2 regions of the Streptomyces sp. NPDC050263 genome follow, and region 2 is predicted to be linked to the other one. Evidence: predicted binding sites of a transcription regulator. Region 2 holds the regulator's gene; the other holds the start of a gene.
What was found. The regulator HrcA, encoded in region 2, represses chaperone genes, less so after heat shock. The targets are predictions, from matches to a motif close to TTNGCACTCNGNNNNNCNGAGTGCNAA.

Region 1: groL (chaperonin GroEL) is a predicted target of HrcA. The motif match lies at 5,780-5,806, and genes of this name have one in related genera.

What each region holds. Positions count from the first base shown of each region.
Region 1 covers NZ_JBFAKW010000056.1:23,710-34,926, reverse strand. The annotation lists gene AB0J04_RS24420 (YciI family protein) at 103-459, shown strand; gene AB0J04_RS24415 (sigma-70 family RNA polymerase sigma factor) at 517-1,920, shown strand; gene AB0J04_RS24410 (methyltransferase domain-containing protein) at 2,009-3,190, opposite strand; gene AB0J04_RS24405 (polysaccharide deacetylase family protein) at 3,481-4,326, shown strand; gene AB0J04_RS24400 (polysaccharide deacetylase family protein) at 4,323-5,162, shown strand; gene groES (co-chaperone GroES) at 5,435-5,743, shown strand; gene groL (chaperonin GroEL) at 5,856-7,481, shown strand; gene AB0J04_RS24385 (ester cyclase) at 7,701-8,408, opposite strand; gene AB0J04_RS24380 (SDR family oxidoreductase) at 8,500-9,273, opposite strand; gene AB0J04_RS24375 (MOSC domain-containing protein) at 9,384-10,052, opposite strand; gene AB0J04_RS24370 (LysR family transcriptional regulator) at 10,143-11,090, shown strand.
Region 2 covers NZ_JBFAKW010000022.1:41,089-52,305, forward strand. The annotation lists gene AB0J04_RS13330 (16S rRNA (uracil(1498)-N(3))-methyltransferase) at 1-2, opposite strand, end outside; gene AB0J04_RS13335 (nitronate monooxygenase) at 1-1,144, opposite strand, end outside; gene dnaJ (molecular chaperone DnaJ) at 1,289-2,425, opposite strand; gene hrcA (heat-inducible transcriptional repressor HrcA) at 2,426-3,442, opposite strand; gene AB0J04_RS13350 (MBL fold metallo-hydrolase) at 3,638-4,363, shown strand; gene AB0J04_RS13355 (DUF3097 domain-containing protein) at 4,395-5,198, shown strand; gene hemW (radical SAM family heme chaperone HemW) at 5,311-6,543, opposite strand; gene AB0J04_RS13365 (Dyp-type peroxidase) at 6,592-7,644, opposite strand; gene AB0J04_RS13370 (SpoIIE family protein phosphatase) at 7,797-9,695, opposite strand; gene AB0J04_RS13375 (AMP-dependent synthetase/ligase) at 9,912-11,217, opposite strand, start outside.

The DNA.
Region 1 (11,217 bases), on a different contig from region 2:
TCCTCGGAAATTTCCGGCGAGGGTGTCGATCCGGCCGTCTCCCGTTCGACGCAGGGGTGAGAGGCCGGGAAGGACCCGGCCCGCCGGACCCGAGGAGTCACCATGCCCCGCTACCTGTCGCTTGTGAAGATCGACGAGGCCGACGCCCCCGCGGAGGGCCCCAGCCCCGAGCTGATGCAGCGGATGGGCGAGCTGATCGAGGAGATCACCAAGGCGGGCGTCATGCTCGACACCGCCGGGCTCACCCCCTCCGCGCAGGGCGCCCGTGTGCACTGGGAGGGCGGGAAGATCTCCGTCACCGACGGACCCTTCACCGAGTCCAAGGAGGTCGTCGGCGGTTACGCGCTCATGCAGTGCAAGGACATGGCCGAGGCCCTCGAGTGGACGAAGCGCTTCCTGAAGGTCCACGAGGAGTTCTGGACGGTGACCTGCGAGGTGCGGGAGATCGCCGAGGGCTGAGCCCTCCGGTCGAGCCTTTCTTGGTCTGAACGCGCTCCGGGTGTTCGATGGTGGGCTGTGGAACGACAGCCTGCCTCGGACCCCCGTACCGCCACCGATTCCCGTACCGCCACCGATTCCCGTACCGCCACCGATTCCCGTACCGTCGTCGAGACCGTTTTCCGGCTCGAGTCGCCCCGTGTCATCGCGGCCGTCGCCCGCACGGTCCGCGACGTCGGCATCGCCGAGGAACTCGCGCAGGACGCGCTGGTCGCCGCGCTGGAGCAGTGGCCGCGGGACGGCGTGCCCGACAATCCGGGCGCCTGGCTGACGGCCACCGCCCGGCACCGCGCCGTCGACCTGATCCGGCGCCGGGAGAACTACGCCCGCAAGCTCGCCGAGATCGGCCGGGACCTGTCGGACACGCCCCCGCCGGAGGAGCCCGCCGACCCCGACGACATCGACGACGACCTCCTCCGGCTCGTCTTCACCGCCTGCCACCCGGTCCTGTCCGCCGAGGCCCGCACCGCCCTGACCCTCCGCCTCCTCGGCGGCCTGACCACCGCCGAGATCGCCCGCGCCTGCCTGGTCCCCGAACCGACGGTCGCCCAGCGCATCGTCCGCGCCAAACGCACCCTGGCCACCAGGAACGTCGCCTTCGAGGTCCCCTACGGCCCCGACCGCGGGGCCCGGCTCGGCTCCGTCCTCGACGTCATCTACCTCATCTTCAACGAGGGGTACGCGGCGACGGGGGGCGACGACTGGCTGCGCCCGAGCCTCTGCGAGGACGCCCTGCGCCTGGCGCGCCTCCTGAGCGGGCTGATGCCGAAGGAACCCGAAGTGCACGCCCTGGCCTCCCTGCTGGAGTTCCAGGCGTCCCGCTCGGCCGCCCGTACCGGCCCGGACGGCGACCCCGTCCTCCTCAAGGACCAGAACCGCCGCCGCTGGAACCGCCTGCTCATCGCCCGCGGCATCACCGCCCTGAACCGCGCCGACGCCACAGCCACCGGCGCCCCCGGCCCGTACGCCCTCCAGGCAGCCATCGCCGCCTGCCACGCACACGCCTACACCTACGACGAGACCGACTGGCCGACGATCGCCACCCTGTACGGGCTCCTCGCCGCCCGATCCCCGTCCCCTGTCGTGGAGTTGAACCGCGCGGTGGCGATCTCGATGACGGAGGGCCCGGCCCCGGCCCTGGCCGTCGTCGACGCCCTCGCCGCCGAACCCGCCCTGCGCGACTACCACTTGCTGCCAAGCGTCCGCGGCGACCTGCTGCTGCGCCTCGGCCGGGCGACGGAGGCGAAGGCGGAGTTCACCCGGGCGGCGTCGCTGGCCCGCAACGAACGGGAACGGCAACTCCTGCTGCGCCGGGCCGAAGAGGCCGACCAGGGCCGGACAGGCCCTAGGGGGCTTCTGATGGATCTCCGCGGCGTCGCGACGCCCGGCACGCACTCTCGCCGCACCGGGCGAAAGCCCTAGTAGCTCCGCTACGAGGACTCTCGCCCGGCACACCGAGAGCACGCACCGAACGCCGCTCCTTCTCCCACGGAGATCCATCAGAAGCCCCCTAGACCGGCCGTCCGATCAACATCGTCGGCGCCCCCGCGACCCGGGTCATGAACACGGTCGCCGAGTTCCGCCCGTGCGCCTTGGGCAGCGCCTTCCTGCGCAGTTCCTCCGGTTCCACCGCCGACCCCCGCTTCTTCACGGTCAGGATCCCCACCTCCCGCTCCCGCAACAGCGCCTTCAACTTCTTGACGTTGAACGGGAGTTGATCGGTGATCTCATAGGCGGAGGCGTACGGGGTCACGTGCAGCTCGTCCGCGGTGACGTAGGCGATGGTGGGGTCGATCAGCCCGCCCTCCAGGCCCGCGGCCACCTCGGCGACGAGGTGAGCCCGGATGACGGCGCCGTCGGGTTCGTACAAGTACCGTCCGACGGGGCGGACCCGGGGGTCGGGCAGCATGGTGGCGGGCGAGGCCCACACCCCGGCCTGCGAGGGCAACAGCATCGCCCGCCGGGCACCGGGCGTCACTCGCGCGCCGAACCACAGCATGGCTTCCTTGACGTCGCCCCTGTCCGAGACCCACTCGGCCTCGGCATCCGCGGGGATCGCCTCGTGGGGGATGCCCGGCGCGATCTTCAGTACGCCGCACGGCGCCTTGCGGGCGGCCTCGACGGCCCACGACAACGGCGGCGAGTAGCTCTCCGGATCGAAGACGCGCCCGCGTCCGCCCCTGCGCGCCGGATCGACGAAGACGGCGTCGTAGCCGCCGGTGTCCACCTCGGTGACGTCCGCTTCCCGCACCTCGATGAGGTCATCGAGCCCGAGTGCCTCGGCGTTGGCCCGGGCCGCCGCCGCCGTCAGCGGATCCCGGTCCACGGCCAGCACCCGGATCCCGGCCCGGGCGAGCGCGATGGCGTCCCCGCCGATCCCGCAGCACAGGTCGGCGACGGAGCGGATGCCCACCGCATGGAAACACTCGGCCCGGTATGCGGCGACGCTCGCCCGCGTCGACTGCTCCACCCCGTTGGGCGTGAAGAACATCCGCTCCGCGTCCTCGGCCCCGAACTTCACCGCCGCCCGCTGCCGCAGCCGCGCCTGACCGAGCGCCGCGGACACCAGTTCGGCGGGATGCTCGCGCCGCAACCGCGTGGCGACGCCGAGCTCGTCGGCGGGGGCGGTGCCGCGCACCAGGTCGAGGAGGGCGCGGCCCTCGGGGGTGAGGAGGGGAGCGAGGTCGTTCACCAGGCCATTGTCGGCCACCCCGGCAGCCGCTGTGGGCCAGTCGGTGGACGGTGGACGCTTCGGCGGCGGTGTCGGGCGGGCTTCCGGGTCGGTGGCTGCGAGGATCCGGCGCCATGGGATCTGTCGTACAAGATGATGACAAGTGCGGACGTTTTCAGGGCCTCCGCGCTCGGACGCGCATCCGGAGTACCGGTCTCAGGCCTGCCGGTCTCAGGACTGTCGTCGGCCTCCTCGCCCTGGCCTCGATCGCGACGGGCTGCGCGGGGGCCGGGGGAGGGGCCGGCGGCGGGGTGGGCAGCGGCGGGGTGGGCAAGGGAGCCAGCCCCGCGCCGGGCCAGCCGCCCGAGCAGGCGGAGTCCGCCGCGCCGCCCGCCCGCGCCCTGCACTCGTACGCCGCCCGGCTCCGCGCCGCCCAGCAGGCCCGGGTGGCCGCCGCGCGGCGCTGGGGCCTGAAGAAGGTCCCGCTGACACCTCCCGCGCCGCCCGCGCACAAGCCGGAGATCACGACCCGCAAGGGCTTCGAGGTCGCCGACCACGAGGAACTCGGTCTCCCGCCGGTCTTCACGACGATCCCGACCAAGGACAGGATCGTGTTCCTCACCATCGACGACGGCGCCGAGAAGGACCCCGCGTTCCTGCGCATGATGAGCGAGCTGAAGATCCCGTACACCGCGTTCCTCAGCGACTACCTGGTCAAGGACGACTACGGCTACTTCAAGAAGATGCGGGATCTGGGCGTGGGCCTGAACAACCACACCCTCCACCACCCCTACCTGCCCGCCCTCTCCTACGCCCGCCAGAAGCGCGAGATCTGCGGCATGCAGGACGTGATCGAGAAGCGCTACGGCGAGCGCCCCGCCCTCTTCCGGCCGCCGTACGGCAACTACGACCAGGACAGCCTGCGCGCCGCGAAGACCTGCGGCGTGCGCTACGCCCCGCTCTGGGCGGAGGAGGTCTTCGTCGACCACTGGGAGTACCGCGAGTGGGACCAGGACCTCCACCCCGGCGACATCGTCCTGAGCCACTTCCGCGGCCGCAAGGACTGGAAGGGCTCGATGCCCGACATGGTCCGCCGCTTCCTGAACAAGGTCACGGACAAGGGGTACGCGGTGGCCCGGCTGGAGGACTACCTGTGAGGACGCGGCGGGGCCCGACGACCGTACGGCTGATCCTGGCGACGGCTCTGGCGACGGTTCTGGCGACGACGACCCTGACCGGCTGCGCCCAGTCCGTCGACCCCATCGAACGGCTGGGCAAGAAGGCCGCCGCCCGGGTGCATCCGCCCGGCCCGGCCGAGCCCGCCCCCTACCGCCGCTGGGGCCTGACGGCCCCGCTCGCCCCGGCCCCGAAGGACCCGTCCCGTTCGCAGGCGGGCAGCCCGGGCGCGGCCCTCCCCCCGGTCGTCGACCGCATCCCGACCGCCGACAAGGTCGTCTTCCTCACCTACGACGACGGCGCCGAGCGCGACCCCCGCTTCATCGACATGGTCCGCGAACTGCGCCTCCCGGTGAGCATGTTCCTCACGGACAGCGTGGTGGGCCCGGGCTACGCGCACTTCGCCCGGCTGCAGTCGGTCGGCGCGAACATCCAGAACCACACCCTGGACCACCCGGCCCTGCGCGGCCTGCCCTACGCCGGCCAGCGCGCCGAGATCTGCGGCCAGCAGGACAAACTCCGCGCCCGCTTCGGCCTGCGCCCCCGCCTCTTCCGCCCGCCGTACGGCGTCTACGACACCACCACCCGCCGCGCCGCCGCCGACTGCGGCATCACGGCGATCGTCCTGTGGCGCGTCTCGATGGGCCCCGCCGACCTCGCCTACACCCACGGCCCGCACCACCTCCACCCCGGCGACATCATCGCCGTGGCCCCGGACGAGTCGCCGGGCCCCGGCCTGAGAGAACGCACGACCCGACTCCTGCGACGGGTACAGGAGCAGGGCCTGACGGTGGGGCGGTTGGAGGACTACGTCTGAGAGCACTTTCCGGCGCGAGGCGGGTGTCTGTCTTTCAGCCCGTCCGGAGCTTGAGGACAAGGCCCCTCCAGGGCCGATTTCCCGCCGACGCGCCGCGGGCATTGGCACTCCGCTTGACCGAGTGCTAACCGCGGTCATAGTCTCGCTTCTGGCACTCACCCCTGGAGAGTGCCAATAGCGACGGGCAGGTCCGGCACCCGCGACGACGGATCCACCTGGTCGCCACCTCAGACAGTTAGCCCCGTGAGATCTCCGAAGGGGGAGGTCGGATCGTGACGACCACCAGCTCCAAGGTTGCCATCAAGCCGCTCGAGGACCGCATTGTGGTCCAGCCGCTCGACGCCGAGCAGACCACCGCCTCTGGCCTGGTCATCCCGGACACCGCGAAGGAGAAGCCCCAGGAGGGCGCCGTCCTCGCCGTTGGTCCGGGTCGCTTCGAGAACGGCGAGCGCCTGCCGCTCGACGTCAAGGTCGGCGACGTCGTCCTGTACAGCAAGTACGGCGGTACCGAGGTGAAGTACAACGGCGAGGAGTACCTCGTCCTCTCGGCTCGCGACGTGCTCGCGATCATCGAGAAGTAATTCACCCGGTTTTGCAGTGAACTGCGCCCCCGGCCCCCGCGACTCAGTGAAGCCGGGTGCTGGGGGCGCAGTTCGTTTCACCCACGTTTTCCGAGAGGGCTGAACCGCTCCCATGGCGAAGATCCTGAAGTTCGACGAGGACGCCCGTCGCGCCCTCGAGCGCGGCGTCAACAAGCTTGCCGACACGGTCAAGGTGACGATCGGCCCCAAGGGCCGCAACGTCGTCATCGACAAGAAGTTCGGCGCTCCCACCATCACCAACGACGGTGTCACGATCGCCCGTGAGGTCGAGCTCGACGACCCGTACGAGAACCTCGGCGCCCAGCTGGTGAAGGAGGTGGCGACCAAGACCAACGACATCGCGGGCGACGGCACCACCACCGCCACCGTGCTCGCGCAGGCGCTGGTCCGCGAGGGCCTGAAGAACGTCGCCGCCGGTGCCTCCCCGGCCTCCCTGAAGAAGGGCATCGACGCCGCCGTCAAGGCCGTCTCCGAGGAGCTGCTCGCCTCGGCCCGCCCGATCGAGGACAAGGCCGACATCGCCGCCGTCGCCGCGCTGTCCGCCCAGGACACGCAGGTCGGCGAGCTCATCGCCGAGGCGATGGACAAGGTCGGCAAGGACGGTGTCATCACCGTCGAGGAGTCCAACACCTTCGGTCTGGAGCTGGACTTCACCGAGGGCATGGCCTTCGACAAGGGCTACCTGTCGCCGTACTTCGTGACGGACCAGGAGCGCATGGAGGCCGTCCTCGAGGACCCCTACATCCTCATCAACCAGGGCAAGATCTCCTCGATCTCCGACCTGCTGCCGCTGCTGGAGAAGGTCATCCAGACCAACTCCTCCCGGCCGCTGCTGATCATCGCCGAGGACCTCGAGGGCGAGGCGCTCTCCACCCTCGTCGTCAACAAGATCCGCGGCACCTTCAACGCGGTCGCCGTCAAGGCCCCGGGCTTCGGTGACCGTCGCAAGGCGATGCTCCAGGACTTGGCCGTCCTCACCGGCGCCACCGTCATCTCCGAGGAGGTCGGCCTCAAGCTCGACCAGGTCGGCGTCGACGTGCTGGGCTCCGCCCGCCGCGTCACCGTCACCAAGGACGACACCACGGTCGTCGACGGCGCCGGCGACTCCTCCGAGGTCACGGGCCGCGTCGCGCAGATCAAGGCCGAGATCGAGAACACGGACTCCGACTGGGACCGCGAGAAGCTCCAGGAGCGCCTCGCGAAGCTGGCCGGCGGCGTGTGCGTGATCAAGGTCGGCGCCGCCACCGAGGTGGAGCTGAAGGAGAAGAAGCACCGTCTCGAGGACGCCATCTCCGCGACCCGCGCCGCGGTCGAGGAGGGCATCGTCTCCGGTGGCGGCTCCGCGCTCGTCCACGCCGTGAAGGTCCTCGAGGGCAACCTCGGCAAGACCGGCGACGAGGCCACCGGTGTCGCCGTGGTCCGCAAGGCCGCCGTCGAGCCGCTGCGCTGGATCGCCGAGAACGCCGGCCTGGAGGGTTACGTCATCACCTCCAAGGTCGCCGAGCTCGACAAGGGCCAGGGCTTCAACGCCGCCACCGGCGAGTACGGCGACCTGGTCAAGGCCGGCGTCATCGACCCGGTCAAGGTCACCCGCTCCGCCCTGGAGAACGCCGCCTCCATCGCCTCCCTGCTCCTCACGACCGAGACCCTGGTCGTCGAGAAGAAGGAAGAGGAAGAGCCGGCCGCCGGCGGTCACAGCCACGGCCACTCCCACTGACGCACCGCGTCGGTACACCCGGCAGTATCGAGGCCCGAAGTCCCGAAAGGGACCTCGGGCCTTCGCCGTGGTCCGACACGCGTCGACCGCCGTGTCGGACCGGCACAGCGGGAACTCCAGCCGCCCACCACCAGCAGCCGTCGATCGCCGCCCATGCCCACTGAGGCCCGGCACCCTGCAGACAAGGGGCGTCGGGCCTCAGCGTCTTCCATGGTCGCGCTACTGCTCCAGCGCGTCCAGCACGCCCAGCTGCCCCATCAGCCCGAGCCGGTCGTACTGCCACCAGCCCTCGACGATCTTTCCGTCCTCCCGGCACCGGAAGACAGTCGTCCCGGTCATGGTGACCTTCCGCCCGGTCGCCGGGATCCCGACGAAGTCGCCCGTGTGGGTCGCGCTCCAGCTCCACCGGTTGCACACGCGGTCGCCCTCGCCGAACTGGTCGTCCAGGGAGAAGGCGAAGTCGAAGCCGCCCCGCCACCGCTCGATCTCCCGCCGCATCGCGTCCATCCCCATGGTGTCCTGCTCATTGGCGGGATCATGATCGTGATAGTCCTCGGCGACCAGCCCGTCGAGCGGCGGCAGCTCACCCCGGGCGCCGATGGTCTCGAAGAACCGCCGAGCCGTGTCCGCGTACAACTGCTCGTCCCGTACGACGTCGAGATCCGTGAACGTCGGCATCTCGTCGCACAGCGCCACCAGCTCCCGGAAGACCTTGTCGGTCTCCGGAAGGTTCGAGTTCCGCATCGCTTCCTCGTACGACGGGAACTCCACGATCTCGATGAAGTGCGACGCGTCGGAGCGGTCCTTGCCGACCACCGCGTGCGTCGCCGTCCGCTTCCCCTTGGTCTGTTCGACCCATGTGTCCATCAGCCGATCCATCTCGTCGAACCGGCTGGTCCTACAGTCGATGAGCTGCACGAACGTCATGACACCGCCTCCGGCCCCCCTGGGTCCGGTTCCCTCGAGTCCTATTTACCCACCGGAGCGCCGATGTCACCCGACCACTGCCCACGGGCTGTCACTGAGGCCCGTACTTCCGCCCCGTCTTCGAGCTGATCCCGCCCAGCAGCGACCGCGGCGTGACCTTCACCAGCCCCATCAGCGCCTTGTAGCGCGGGTCCGGGATCGACAGCGACTTCCCGCGCGCCAGATCGTGCAGCGCCGCAGCGACCAGCTTGTCCGCGTCCAGCCACATCCAGCCCGGGATGTTGTCCGTGCCCATCCCGGCCCGCTCGTGGAACTCCGTGCGCACGAACCCGGGGCACAGCGCCATCAGCCGGACGCCCGTACCGGCCAGATCCTTCGCCGCGCCCTGCGTGAACTGCACGACCCACGCCTTGGACGCCCCGTACGTCCCGCGCGGCACGAAGGCCGCCACCGAGGCCACGTTGACGACGCCCCCGCGCCCGCGCTCCCGCATCCCCGCCGTCGCCGCGGACGTCAGCCGCAGCACCGCCTCGCAGTGCACCTTGAGCATCTTCAGCTCGTCGGCCATGGAGACGTCGAGGTAGCGGCCCTTGTTGCCGAAGCCGGCGTTGTTGACCAGCAGGTCGACGGGGTTCTTGCGGTCGCCGAGCCGGGCGGCGACCTTCTCGATGCCGTCGTCCGTCGCCAGGTCGGCCGTCAGCACCTCCGCCTCGATGCCGTGCCGGTCGTGCAACTCGGTCGCCTGCTCGCGCAGCCGCTTGGTGTCCCGTGCCACGAGGACGAGATCGTGCCCGTCCGCCGCCAGTCTGCGCGCGAACGCGGCGCCGATCCCCGCGGTCGAACCCGTAATGAGAGCCGTTGTCATGCCGCAAGGTTAGTGACCCGGAGTGTCCGCGTCCGTTCTCTGCACGCGGCCTCCCGAACGTGAAGGCGGCGTGTGCGCCGCTCCCGTGCGGCCCCTCCGGTGAGGTCCTTTCAACCCCCGTACTTCTCGACGTGCTTGCGGGCGTTCGCCAGCGCCTCCGGATGCAGTGCCTCGCCCGCCGCGAGCAGCCGGGGCAGCAGTTCCCGGTTCGTGGTGACGGCCCGGAACTGCATCCGCGCCGTCACGTCGTGCTCCGGCACATGGACGATCTCCACCGCGTCCCCCGCGCGGATCTCACCGGGCACGATCACCCGCAGGTACGCGCCCGTCGCCGCCTTCTGCGTGAACCGCTTGACCCACCGCTCCTCGCCCAGGTGGCCCTGGAAGGTGCGGCACGGGATCCGCCCGGCGCTCACCTCCAGCACCACCTCGGCGCCGATCCGCCAGCGCTCGCCGATCCGCGCGTCGGAGACATCGAGCCCTTCGGTGGTGAGGTTCTCGCCGAACGCGCCGTTGGCCAGCGTGCGCCCCAGCTCGCGCCCCCAGTCGTCGAGGTCCTCGCGCGCGACGGCGTACACCGCCTGGTCGTCCCCGCCGTGATGGCGCAGGTCGCACACCGTGTCCCCGGCCAGACCGCTGCCGCCTTCCCCCTTCGGCCCGGGCGCGAAGACCCGCACCGCCCCCTCGACCGGCTGCTTGTCGATCCCGGTCAGCCCCTGCGGCTGATCGGTGTACGGCACGGCCTTCGGGCGGCCCAGATTGACAGACAGAAGCCTCATACCGGCAACGGTAGGCGATGTGGATCAAAGTGTCGACGCGTTATTCGCGCCGTGACCCAAGACTTGCTTATGGTCGGCTATCCTCGACGGATGATCGAGGCCCGTCATCTCCGCGTCCTGCGTGCCGTGGCCGCCACCGGCTCCTTCTCGGCGGCCGGGCGCGAACTGGGCTGCACGCAGCCGGCCGTCAGCCAGCAGATGAAGGCCCTGGAGGCCTCCGTGGGCACGCCCCTGCTGGTCCGCAGCGGCCGCGAGATGCGGCTGACCCAGGCGGGCGAGGCCCTCGTCCGGCATGCGGTCGGCATCCTGTCCGGGCTGACCGCCGCCGAGGAGGAGGTCGCCGCGATCGCGGGACTGCGGGCGGGCCGGGTCCGCCTGGTCTCCTTCCCCAGCGGCAGCTCGACGCTGGTCCCGACCGCCCTCGCCGCCCTGCGCGCCGCCCACCCCGGCACCCGCGTCTCCCTGGAGGAGGCCGAGCCGCCGCGGTCGGTCGAGCTGCTCCGCGAGGGGGACTGCGACATCGCCCTCGCCTTCCGCTACGAACGCGCGACGGGCGGCCGCGACACCGAGGCCGGCGCGGCCGCCGGGTCCGCCGGGGCCGTCGACGGAGAATGGGACGACCTGGTCGTACGGCCGTTGCTGAAGGACCGGTTGGTCGCCCTCGTACCCGAGCGGCACCCCCTCGCGCGCGGGGAGTCCGTCGCCATCGGCGATCTCGCCGCCGAGCCGTGGATCGCCGGCTGTCCGCGCTGTCGTGGCCAGCTGGTCCAGGTGTGCGAGAGCGCGGGCTTCACCCCCCGCATCGACTTCGCGACCGACGACTACCCGGCGGTGGTCGGTCTGGTGGGCGCGGGTCTCGGGGTCGCCGTCCTGCCCCAGCTCGCGATCGAGTCCGTACGCCCGCGTGGCGCTCGCGCGCTCACGCTGGAACCGGCGGTGCGGCGGGAGATCGTCGCGCTCACCCTGCCGGACCTGGCCCAGGTCCCGGCGGTGGCGGCCACCCTGGAGCAGCTGGGGTGGGCGGCGGCGCGGCAGTGAGGCGTCGGTGAGACGCGAGTGAGGCGCCAGTGAGGCGCCAGTGAGACGTCAGTGAGACGTCAGTGAAAGGCGGAGGGTACGCGCGCGTGCCCTCCGTCTATGTGCCCTCCGTCCAGGAGAAACGTTC
Region 2 (11,217 bases):
ATCGGTCGCCGCCGTCCAGGTCCGCCGGAGCGTCCACTGCGAGCTCCGACAACGCTGTCCGGGCCTCGACGAGTTCGGACAGCAGGACCTCCACCAGCTGCCCGGCGGGCAGTTCGCGGGCCAGCCGGTGGCCCTGGCCCGCCCACAGGGCCATGCCCTGCGCGTCGCCCGCCTTGGCGGCCGCCTTGCGCAGCGGCGAGGTGAGGTGGTGCACCTCCGGGTAGGCGGCGGGCGCGTACGGCCCGTGCTCGCGCAGGAAGCGGTTGACCAGGCCGCGGGCCGGGCGGCCGGAGAAGGCGCGGGTCAGCTCGGTGCGGACGAACAGGGGGTTGGTCAGCGCCTGCTTGTGCACGGCGTGCGCGCCGGACTCGGGCGTGGCGAGGAACGCGGTGCCCAGCTGGGCCGCGCTCGCGCCGGCCGCGAGGACCGCGGCGATCTGGCTGCCGCGCATGAGGCCGCCCGCGGCGACGATCGGCAGGCCGACGGACGCGCGGACCTGGGCGACCAGGGAGAGCAGGCCGATGCCGGCGCGGTCGTTCTCCGGGTTGTCCCGGTGGGTGCCCTGGTGGCCGCCGGCCTCGACGCCCTGCACGATCACCGCGTCGGCGCCGGCCCGCTCCACGGCGAGGGCCTCGTCGACGGTGGTCGCGGTGACCAGGGTGAACGTTCCCGCGCGGCGCAGGGAGTCCAGCGCCTCGCGGCTCGGGACGCCGAAGTGGAACGACACCACCGGCACGGGGTTGTCGAGCAGCACGGCGAGCTTGGCGTCGTAGCCGTCGTCACGGCCGCTGTCGGGGTCGCCGAGCTCGGTCTCGTACCAGGCGGCCTCACCGGCCAGCTGATGGGCGTAGACCTCGACGGCGCCAGAAGGGGGCGCGGCGTTGGCCGCTCCGGTGGAGCCGGTGCTCGCACCGGGATACTCGGGCTGCGGCATGAAGAGGTTCACGCCGAAGGGGCGGCCGGTGAGACTCCGCAGTTGCTTGATCTCCTGGTACATGCCGTCGGCCGTCTTGTATCCGGCGGCGAGGAACCCGAGCCCGCCCGCCTCGGCCACGGCCGCGACGAGCTGCGGGACGGAGACACCGCCCGCCATCGGGGCCTGCACGATCGGATGCGGGAAGAGATCGGTCAGTGCGGAGGACATGACGGCATGTTGTCACGTCCTCCGAACAAGTCCGAATCCGGCCGTCCAACGGCATAGGCCACCGGCATGCGTGCCGGTGGCCCGTACCCTTCGGTCGTCTTTCGGCCATCTTTCAGTCGCCCTGCGGCGGCCTCCGCCCGGGGCTCAGCGCCCGTTGAAGGCGTCCTTCAGCCGCGAGAACAAGCCTTGCTGCCCGGGCTGGAACTGACCCGTGGGCCGCTCCTCGCCGCGCAGCTTCGCGAACTCGCGCAGCAGCCGCTCCTGCTCGGGATCGAGCTTGCTCGGCGTCTGCACCTCGACGTGCACGATGAGATCGCCGCGCCCGCCGCCCCGCAGATGCGTGACGCCCCGGCCGTGCAGCGGGATCGACTGGCCGGACTGGGTGCCGGGCCGGATGTCGACCTCCTCCAGACCGTCCAGCGTCTCCAGGGGCACCTTCGTGCCGAGCGCGGCCGCCGTCATCGGGAGCGTGACCGTGCAGTGCAGGTCGTCGCCGCGGCGCTGGAACATCGCGTGCGGCAGCTCGTGGATCTCCACGTACAGGTCGCCGGCGGGACCGCCGCCGGGGCCGACCTCGCCCTCGCCCGCCAGCTGGATCCGGGTGCCGTTGTCGACACCGGCCGGGATCTTCACCGTGAGCGTGCGACGGGAGCGGACGCGGCCGTCACCGGCGCACTCCGGGCAGGGCGTGGGAACCACGGTTCCGAAGCCCTGGCACTGCGGACACGGCCGCGAGGTCATGACCTGGCCCAGGAAGGACCGCGTGACCTGCGACACCTCACCGCGACCGCGGCACATGTCACACGTCTGGGCGGTCGTGCCCGGCGCCGCGCCCTCACCGCTGCAGGTGGTGCAGACGATCGCCGTGTCGACCTGGATGTCCTTCGTCGTGCCGAAGGCGGCCTCCTCGAGGTCGACCTCCAGCCGGATCATCGCGTCCTGGCCGCGCCGGGTGCGCGAACGCGGCCCGCGCTGCGACGCCGTCCCGAAGAACGCGTCCATGATGTCCGAGAAGTTGCCGAAGCCACCGGCCCCGAAGCCGCCCGCGGCTCCGCCGCCCGCCTGGGACAGCGGGTCGCCGCCGAGGTCGTAGACCTGCTTCTTCTGCGGGTCCGACAACACCTCGTAAGCGGCGTTGATCTCCTTGAACCGCTCCTGGGTCTTCGGATCCGGGTTGACGTCCGGGTGCAGCTCGCGCGCGAGCCGCCGGAAGGCCTTCTTGATCTCTTCCTGCGACGCGTCGCGGCGCACGCCGAGGACGGCGTAGTAGTCCGTGGCCACTCAGGACTCCGCCAGGATCTGTCCGACGTACCGTGCCACCGCTCGTACCGCTCCCATCGTTCCCGGGTAATCCATGCGGGTCGGTCCGACCACGCCGAGTTTGGCGACTGCCTCGCCGCCCGAACCGTAGCCGACCGACACCACCGAAGTGGAGTTGAGTCCCTCATAGGCGTTCTCGTGACCGATGCGTACGGTCATGCCCGAATCCCCCGCCTCGCCAAGGAGTTTGAGGAGCACGACCTGCTCCTCCAGGGCCTCCAGGACGGGGCGGATGGTGAGGGGAAAGTCATGTCCGAAGCGGGTGAGATTGGCGGTGCCGCCGATCATCAGCCGCTCCTCGTTCTCCTCGACGAGCGTCTCCAGCAGGGTGGAGAGCACCGTCGTGACCGTGCCGCGGTCCTCCGCCTCGAAGGCTTCCGGCAGGTCCTCCACCAGCCGCGGCACATCCGCGAACCGGCGGCCCGCGACCCGGCTGTTGAGCCGCGCGCGTAGATCCGCCAAAGACGTCTCCCCGAAGGGCGCCGGGCAGTCCACGAGCCGCTGCTCGACCCGCCCGGTGTCCGTGATCAGCACGAGCATCAGCCGGGCCGGCGCGAGGAGAAGCAGTTCCACGTGCCGCACGGTGGACCGGGTCAGCGACGGGTACTGCACGACCGCGACCTGCCGGGTGAGCTGCGCGAGCAGCCGAACGGTCCGGGCCACCACGTCGTCGAGGTCGACGGCGCCGTCGAGGAAGTTCTGGATGGCCCGGCGCTCCGGGCCGGTCATCGGCTTGACGCCGGCCAGCTTGTCGACGAACAGCCGGTAGCCCTTGTCCGTGGGGATCCGCCCGGCACTGGTGTGCGGCTGGGCGATGAACCCCTCGTCCTCCAGGGCGGCCATGTCGTTGCGGACCGTCGCCGGGGACACGCCGAGGTTGTGCCGCTCGGTGAGCGCCTTGGAACCGACCGGCTCCTCGGTGCCGACGTAGTCCTGGACGATGGCGCGCAGCACCTGGAGCCTGCGTTCACTCAGCAACCGCGCACACCTCCAGAAGTCGTCCCCAGTCCCCTGGGCGCCTGTCCTGACACCTGCCCTGACACTGTCCCTGGCACTCGTCACATCCGAGTGCCAGCGTTCCCCGGCCCAGTGTACGGCTGTGGGGTACACCCGGGGCAAGGTCGGCCGACGGCGGTCGGTCGGGCGGGGGCGATATACGGCTAGCGTCGCGGTATGACGGTGACTTGGGAAGAGCTCGGGTGGGAGCGGGTCGCGGCCGGGGTCGGAATGTGCCGGCTGCCGGGCTGGGACTGCACGGCCGGGCTGGTCGTCGGGGCGGGCGCGGCACTGATGGTCGACGCCGGGTCGAGCCTCGCGGAGGGAGCCCGGCTGCGGGCGCAGGCCGAGGAGCTCACCGGCGGCCGTGTGACCCATCTCGCGCTCACCCATCCCCACTTCGACCATGTCTTCGGCGCGGCCGCGTTCGCGGGCGCCGAGGTCTTCGGGGCGGTGGGCGTGGACACCGTGTCGGCCGAGGAGCTGCGGGCGGACGCGGTGCGAGGCGGCCTGGCCGAGACCGCGGCGACGGAGGCCGTGGACACGCTGGTCCGGCCCCGTCACCTGGTCTGCGGCGAGTGGACCCTCGACCTGGGCGAGGGCCGCCAGGTCCTGCTGGCCAACGTGGGCCCGGGCCACACCGCCCACGACCTCGCGATCCTCGTCCCCGCCGCCCCCGGCTCGCCGGAGGTGGTCTTCTGCGGCGACCTGGTCGAGGAGTCCGGCGAACCGCAGGCGGGCCCGGACGCCGTCCCCTCCCACTGGCCCGCCGCCCTCGACCGGCTCCTGGACCTCGGCGGCGAGGACGCGCTGTACGTGCCGGGTCACGGGGCGGTGGTGGACGCGACGTTCGTCCGGGCCCAGCGGGACGCGCTGGCGGCCAGATTCGGCGTGTCGTCCTGATCGCGCCCGAGCTTCTCCTATCGTCATCCGAATGCGCCAGTACTCCGCCGATCTGACCCCGCCGTGGAAGAAGCCCCGGCCCGTCCCCGAGGTCGCGGCGGAGCCCGGCCTGGTGGTGGAGGAGCCGGGCACCGGTTTCTGCGGCGCGGTGATCCGCTGCGAGGCGGGCACGGTGACCCTGGAGGACCGCTTCGGCAAGCACCGTGTGTTCCCGCTGGAGCCCAGGGGCTTCCTGCTGGAGGGCCGCGTCGTCACGCTGGTCAGGCCGCCCTCAGCCGGTCCCGTACGCCCCACCCGCACCGCCTCCGGTTCGGTGGCCGTCCCCGGCGCACGCGCACGCGTGGCCCGCGCCGGCCGCATCTACGTCGAGGGCCGGCACGACGCCGAGCTGGTCGAGAAGGTCTGGGGCGACGACCTCCGCGTGGAGGGCGTGGTCGTGGAGTACCTGGAGGGCGTGGACGACCTCCCGAAGATCGTCGCCGACTTCGCCCCGGACCGGGACGCAAAGCTGGGCATCCTGGTGGACCATCTCCTCCCCGGCACGAAGGAATGGCGCATCGCCCAGTCGGTCACCAGCGAACACGCCCTGGTCGTGGGCCACCCGTACATCGACATCTGGGAGGCGGTGAAACCGTCGTCCGTAGGCATCGAGGCATGGCCCCGCGTCCCCCACGGCCAGGACTGGAAGACGGGCGTCTGCCGCGCCGTGGGCTGGCCGCCGGAGAACACGGGGGCGGTGTGGCAGGCGATCCTGGCACGAGTGAGCTCATACCGGGACCTGGAACCGGAACTGCTGGGCAGGGTCGAGGAACTGATCGACTTCGTGACCGTCTAGTTTTCAGCCCGTCCGGCGTTTGAGGACGAGGCCCTTTCGGGGCCGAAGCGGGGGTCTGGGTGCGGCAGCCCCCAGGGATGGGACGGGAAGGGGCGGCGGGGGCGAAAAACCCTCAGTCCACCAGGTCCCGCACCACCGCGTCCGCCAGCAGCCGCCCGCGCAGCGTCAGCACCGCTCGGCCCTCCTCGTACGGCTCCGCGGCCAGCAGGCCCTCCGCCAGCGCCCGCCGGGAGGCCGCCAGACCGTCCTCCTTCAGCAGCGACAACGGAACCCCCTCCCGCAACCGCAGCTCCAACAGCACCCGCTCCACCCGCCGGTCCTCCTCCGACAGCAGTTCCCGCCCCGCCCCCGGCGACCGCCCCTCCGCCAGCGCCGCCGCATACGCGCCCGGATGCTTGACGTTCCACCACCGCACCCCGCCGACATGGGAGTGGGCGCCCGGCCCCGCGCCCCACCAGTCGGCGCCCCGCCAGTACAGCTCGTTGTGCAGACAGCGCCCGGCGGCGGAGGTCGCCCAGTTGGAGACCTCGTACCAGTCGAAGCCCGCCGCGGACATCACCTCGTCCGCGATCAGATACCGGTCGGCGTGGACGTCGTCGTCGGTCATCGGAACCTCGCCGCGCCGGATCCGGCGCGCCAGCTGCGTGCCCTCCTCGACGATCAGCGCGTAGGCCGAGACATGGTCCGGGCCGGCGCCCAGCGCGGCGTCCAGCGAGGCCCGCCAGTCGTCGTCCGACTCTCCGGGCGTCCCGTAGATCAGGTCCAGGTTGACGTGCTCGAAGCCGACCGCGCGGGCCTCCGCCACGCAACGCTCGGGGCGGCCCGGCGTGTGGGTCCGGTCCAGCACGCGCAGCACATGCTGCTTGGCGCTCTGCATGCCGAAGGAGATCCGGTTGAAGCCGCCCCGGCGGAGGGTGGCCAGGTAGGCGGGGTCGACGGACTCGGGGTTGGCCTCCGTCGTCACCTCCGCGTCCGCCGCGAGCCCGAACTCGTCGCGGATCGCGCCCAGCATCCGCACGAGGTCGGACGCCGGCAGCAGGGTCGGCGTGCCGCCGCCGACGAAGACCGTGCGGACCTCGCGCGGGTCGTCGCCGAGGACCTTGCGGGCCAGCCGGACCTCGTCGATCAGCGTGTCCGCGTAGTTCTCGCGGGAGGCGAGGACCCCGCCCGTGCCGCGCAGCTCGGTGGCGGTGTACGTGTTGAAGTCGCAGTAGCCGCAGCGGGTCGCGCAGTACGGGACGTGCAGGTAGAACCCGAGGGGGCGGTCGGCGGCGCCGACGAGCGCGGGCGCGGGCAGTGCACCGTCGGTGGGGACGGGCTCACCGTCGGGGAGTGCGGAAGGCATGGGGTCCATTGTCCCGCACGTCGGCACCGCCCCGTTTCTCGCGACGCCTCAGCCCAGCAGCTCCGCCCCCAGCGGCCGCCCCGGACGCGCCCCCGGCAGGACGTACGCCACCGCCGAGCCCCGGGCCTCGCTGAACCTGCTCAGCTCGTCCTGCGCGGACATCCGCCGCTGCACCCGGGTGAAGAGCGCCGGGTCCCGCATGAAGGCGAGGAACAGCAGGCCCTGGTCGGTGGGGCCGTCGGCGTAGGAGTAGCCGCGGCGCAGCATCCGGGCGCCGGCGTCGAGGCCGGGGCCGGCGGCGCGGACGTGGGAGTGCGGCGGGGCGTCCCGGCCGCCTTCCAGCGGGCCGCCGTCCGCGCGGCGACGGCCGATGATCTCTTCCTGGCGGTGCACGGAGAGCCGCGCGAAGTCCTCGACGCGCAGATGGACGCGCCGGACGACGAGGTAGGTGGCGTCGCCCGTCCAGACCCAGCGTTCGCACTCCTCGGGGGTCGGGTTGGCGCTGCCGTTCTTGAAGCCGAGCAGGTCGCGTGGGGCGCCGTCGGCGTCGGGGGACGGCGCCAGGAAGCCGGCCTGCCGCCAGCGCGGGCGCAGGGCGTCCCCGGCCAGCCGGGTCAGGGTCGCGGCGGCCGCCTCGGTGGCGTCGGCGCTGTCGGCACACAGCTGTACGAGCACGTCACCGCCGCAGCGGGCGGGATCGAGACGCTCGCCGGGGAAGGGCGGCAGCTCGCGCAGGGCGGCGGGCGCGGGGACGCCGAGACGGGCGGGCAGCCGGGGGCCGATGCCGACGGTGGTGATGAGAGCGGCCTCGGCGGACCCGCGCTCCACCAGCGTGCGGGTCCACGCGCCGAGCACGGCCTTCAGCGCACGCACGCCCGCCGCGCCGCGCAGCTCGGGATCGAAGTCGTACGCCAGCAGCAGCGCGGTGGCCTGTTGCGGGGTCGTCACCCCGGCCTGGCGGACGCCGTGGGGGGCGGGCCCGTGGGCGCCCTGCGGCTGATCGGCTTCACGGGTACAGGCGGTCACGGTCAGCCCGATCCCCGCGCCGGCGATCAGGACGCGTCGACGGGTGGGCGCGTCAAATACATCATTCTTCGCCATCGGCACGAAACGGACGATACATCCGCCGGGTCCGACCACCCCGTCTCCCTCGCCCGAACCCGCCGTCCCGCCCGAACCGGCTGTCCTGCTTGAACCCGCCATCCCGCCCGAACCCACTGTCCCGCCCGAACCCACTGTCCCGCCCGAACCCTCTATCCCGCTTGAAGCACCAGGAGCGCCAGGTCGTCCTCCGGCGGCTGCTCGCCGAACTCGTGCACCAGACGTCGGATCCGCGCCGCGATCAGCTCCGCGTCGAGCCCGGCGCACCCGGCGAGCGCGGTGGCCAGGCCGTCGCCGTCGTCGAACTGCCGGGAGCCCGACCGCCGTTCGGTGACCCCGTCGGTGACGCACAGCAGGCTGTCTCCGGTCCGCAGTTCCAGGCTGTCGCTGGTGTATGTGACGTCCTCGATGACCCCGAGGAGGGTCTGCGGGCGCCCTGCGGTGGCGACCGAGCCGTCCGGTGCGAGCAGCAGCGGCAGCGGGTGGCCGGCGGAGGCGAGGGTGCAGCGGACGCCGCCCTCGAAGGGGGTCAGTTCGCCGTAGAGGAGGGAGAGGAAGCGGGTCTGCGGGCCCTCGCCCGGCCCGGCGGGGCCGACGAAGGCGCGGGCGGCGGCGTCGGCTGCCTCGGTCGCGTCGTCGAGGAGGAGCTGGTTGAGGCGGTCCAGGACGTCGGCGACGCGGTAGCCCTCGCGGGCCAGCAGCCGCAGCCAGGGCCGGGCGAGGCCGATGACGACGGCCGCCTCCGGGCCCTTGCCCTGGACGTCGCCCACCGCGAAGCACCAGCGGCCGTCGCCCGCCGGGAAAAGGTCGTAGAAGTCGCCGCTCGGCCCGCCCTGCTCGCGCGGCTCGTAGACGAGGGCGCTGTGCACGCCGGGAATCTCCGCGACCGCGCCGGGCAGCAGCCCGCGCTGCAGGACGGCGCTGATGGTGGCCTGGCGGGCGTACTGCCGGGCCGCGCCGATGGCGAGCGCCACCCGGCGGCCGAGGTCCTCGACGAGCCCGGTGACCTCGTCGGGAAAGGCGGGCAGTCCGGCTCGGCCGATGACCAGGGTGCCCAGCGGGCGGCCGCCGGCGATCAGCCGGTAGGCGAGCGACGCGCCGCGCGGGCCGAGCACCGTGCCGGGCCAGGGGAAGGCCTCGGGTCCGGACTGCGGGCCGCCGTCGGGCGGACACGGCGGATCCTTCTCCAGGGCGCGGCGCAGTTCCTCGATGAGGTGCTCGCCGCCGTGCCAGACCCGGGCCAGCCGCGGACCGGGCCCGCCGGCCCAGTCACCGCGCCCGCCGACCTCGTCCTCCAGCCAGACCGCGCACCAGTCGGCGAGCCGCGGCACGAGGAGCTGGCCGGTCAGCGCGGCCACCAGGTCCTCGTCGAGCTGTCCGGCGAGCAGGTCGGAGGCCTCGGCGAGGAAGGAGAGGGCGCCGCGGTTGAGCCAGTCCGGGTCGCCCCGTCCGACCGGCTGCGGCTCGGGGGCGAGGGCTTCGAGGAGGCCCGGGGCGGGGCCGTCGACCGGACCGAGGTCGTAGGGCTCGGCGCTCGGCACCAGTCGCGCCCACACGGTCTTCGTCCCCCTGCGGTACGTCACCCCCCAGGCGTCGGCGAGCGCGGCGACCAGGCGCAGGCCGCGGCCGTACTCCGGCATCTCGTACGACGGTGTCCCGTGCGGCTGTTCGGGCGCGCCGTCGCGTGGGGCGCGGGAGGGGTGGTGGTCGGAGACCTCGACGACGACCGCGAGGCAGCCGTCGGGGTGTCCGGGCTCCTCCTCCAGCCGGCACACCAGCTCGACGTCGGTGCCGGCGTGGACGACGGCGTTCGTGACGAGCTCGCTGACGACGAGTATCGCGTCCTGCGCACACCGCTCGCCGAGCTCCCCGGGGCCGGGCAGGCCGGGGCCGGCCCACTCCGTCAGCGCGGCGCGGACCAGGTCGCGGGCGGTGCCGGGCGCGAGGGGGCTGCCGGCCAGGGTCGTACGGGTGTGCGGGAGCCCGCCCGAGTGCGCGGGCGCGCCGTCGGCACGGGAGACGGTCTCCCGTTGGGTCGGAATGGCCCCCATGCGCAGCTCCCCGGACGGTTCGGATGCCCTCAGGGTGACAGACCGATCCCGGCCATGAGCGCTGGGTTACCGAAGTGGGCCGTCATGAGCGAGAAGCGTGCTGCGCAGGTGTACACGTGTGTACGCGCGTGCTCGATGACGCACGGTTGAGGGGCGGAATCCGAGCATTCGGACTCCGCCCCCGCTCCGGCGCACTGGCCTAATACGGGTGGTGCGTCACGCCTCGCGCGCTCCGGCGTACATCTCGTCGATGAGGTGCTTGTACTCCCGCTCCACGACGGGCCGCTTCAGCTTCAGGCTCGGCGTGATCTCGCCGTGCTCGACGTCGAGGTCCCGGGGCAGCAGCCGGAACTTCTTGATCGTCTGCCAGCGCTGGAGGCCCTCGTTGAGCTGCTTGACGTAGCCGTCGACGAGCTCGACCGTCGCGGGGGCGGCGACGACGTCGGCGTACGACTTTCCGGCCAGTCCGTTCTCCTTCGCCCAGCCCATGAGCGAGAGCTCGTCGAGGGCGATGAGCGCGGTGCAGAAGTTCCGGTCGGCGCCGTGCACCAGGATGTTGGAGACGTACGGGCACACCGCCTTGAACTGGCCTTCGACCTCGGCGGGCGCGATGTACTTGCCGCCCGAGGTTTTGATCAGGTCCTTCTTGCGGTCGGTGATCTTCAGGTAGCCGTCGGGCGAGAGCTCGCCGATGTCGCCGGTGTGGAACCAGCCGTCGGCCTCGAGGACCTCGGCGGTCTTCTCGGGGAGCCCGTGGTAGCCCTCCATGATGCCGGGGCCGCGCAGCAGGATCTCGCCGTCCTCGGCGATGCGCACCTCGGTGCCGGGCAGCGGCTTGCCGACCGTGCCGGTGCGGTAGGCCTCGCCGGGGTTCACGAAGGAGGCCGCGGACGACTCCGTCAGGCCGTAGCCCTCCAGGATGTGGATGCCCGCGCCGGCGAAGAAGTAGCCGATCTCCGGCGCGAGGGCCGCCGAGCCGGACACGCACGCGCGCAGGTTCCCGCCGAAGGCCTCGCGGATCTTGGCGTAGACGAGCGCGTCGGCGACCTTGTGCTTGGCGCCGAGCCCGAAGGGGACGGCGGCGCTGCCGGTGCGGCGGAAGTTGTCCTGTGCGGCCTTGGCGTACTCGCGGGAGACCTCGACGGCCCACTGGAAGATCTTGTACTTGGCCCCGCCGCCCGCGCGGGCCTTGGCGGCGACGCCGTTGTAGACCTTCTCGAAGATGCGCGGCACCGCCGCCATGTACGTCGGCCGGACGACCGGCAGATTCTCGATGATCTTGTCGACGCGGCCGTCGACGGCGGTGACGTGCCCGACCTCGATCTGGCCGGAAGTGAGCACCTTGCCGAAGACGTGGGCGAGCGGCAGCCACAGGTACTGCACGTCCTCGGCGCTGATCAGCCCGGTCGCGGCGATCGCCTTGGCCACGTAGGACCAGTTGTCGTGCGGGAGGCGGACGCCCTTGGGGCGGCCGGTGGTGCCGGAGGTGTAGATGAGGGTGGCGAGCTGGTCGGAGGTGATC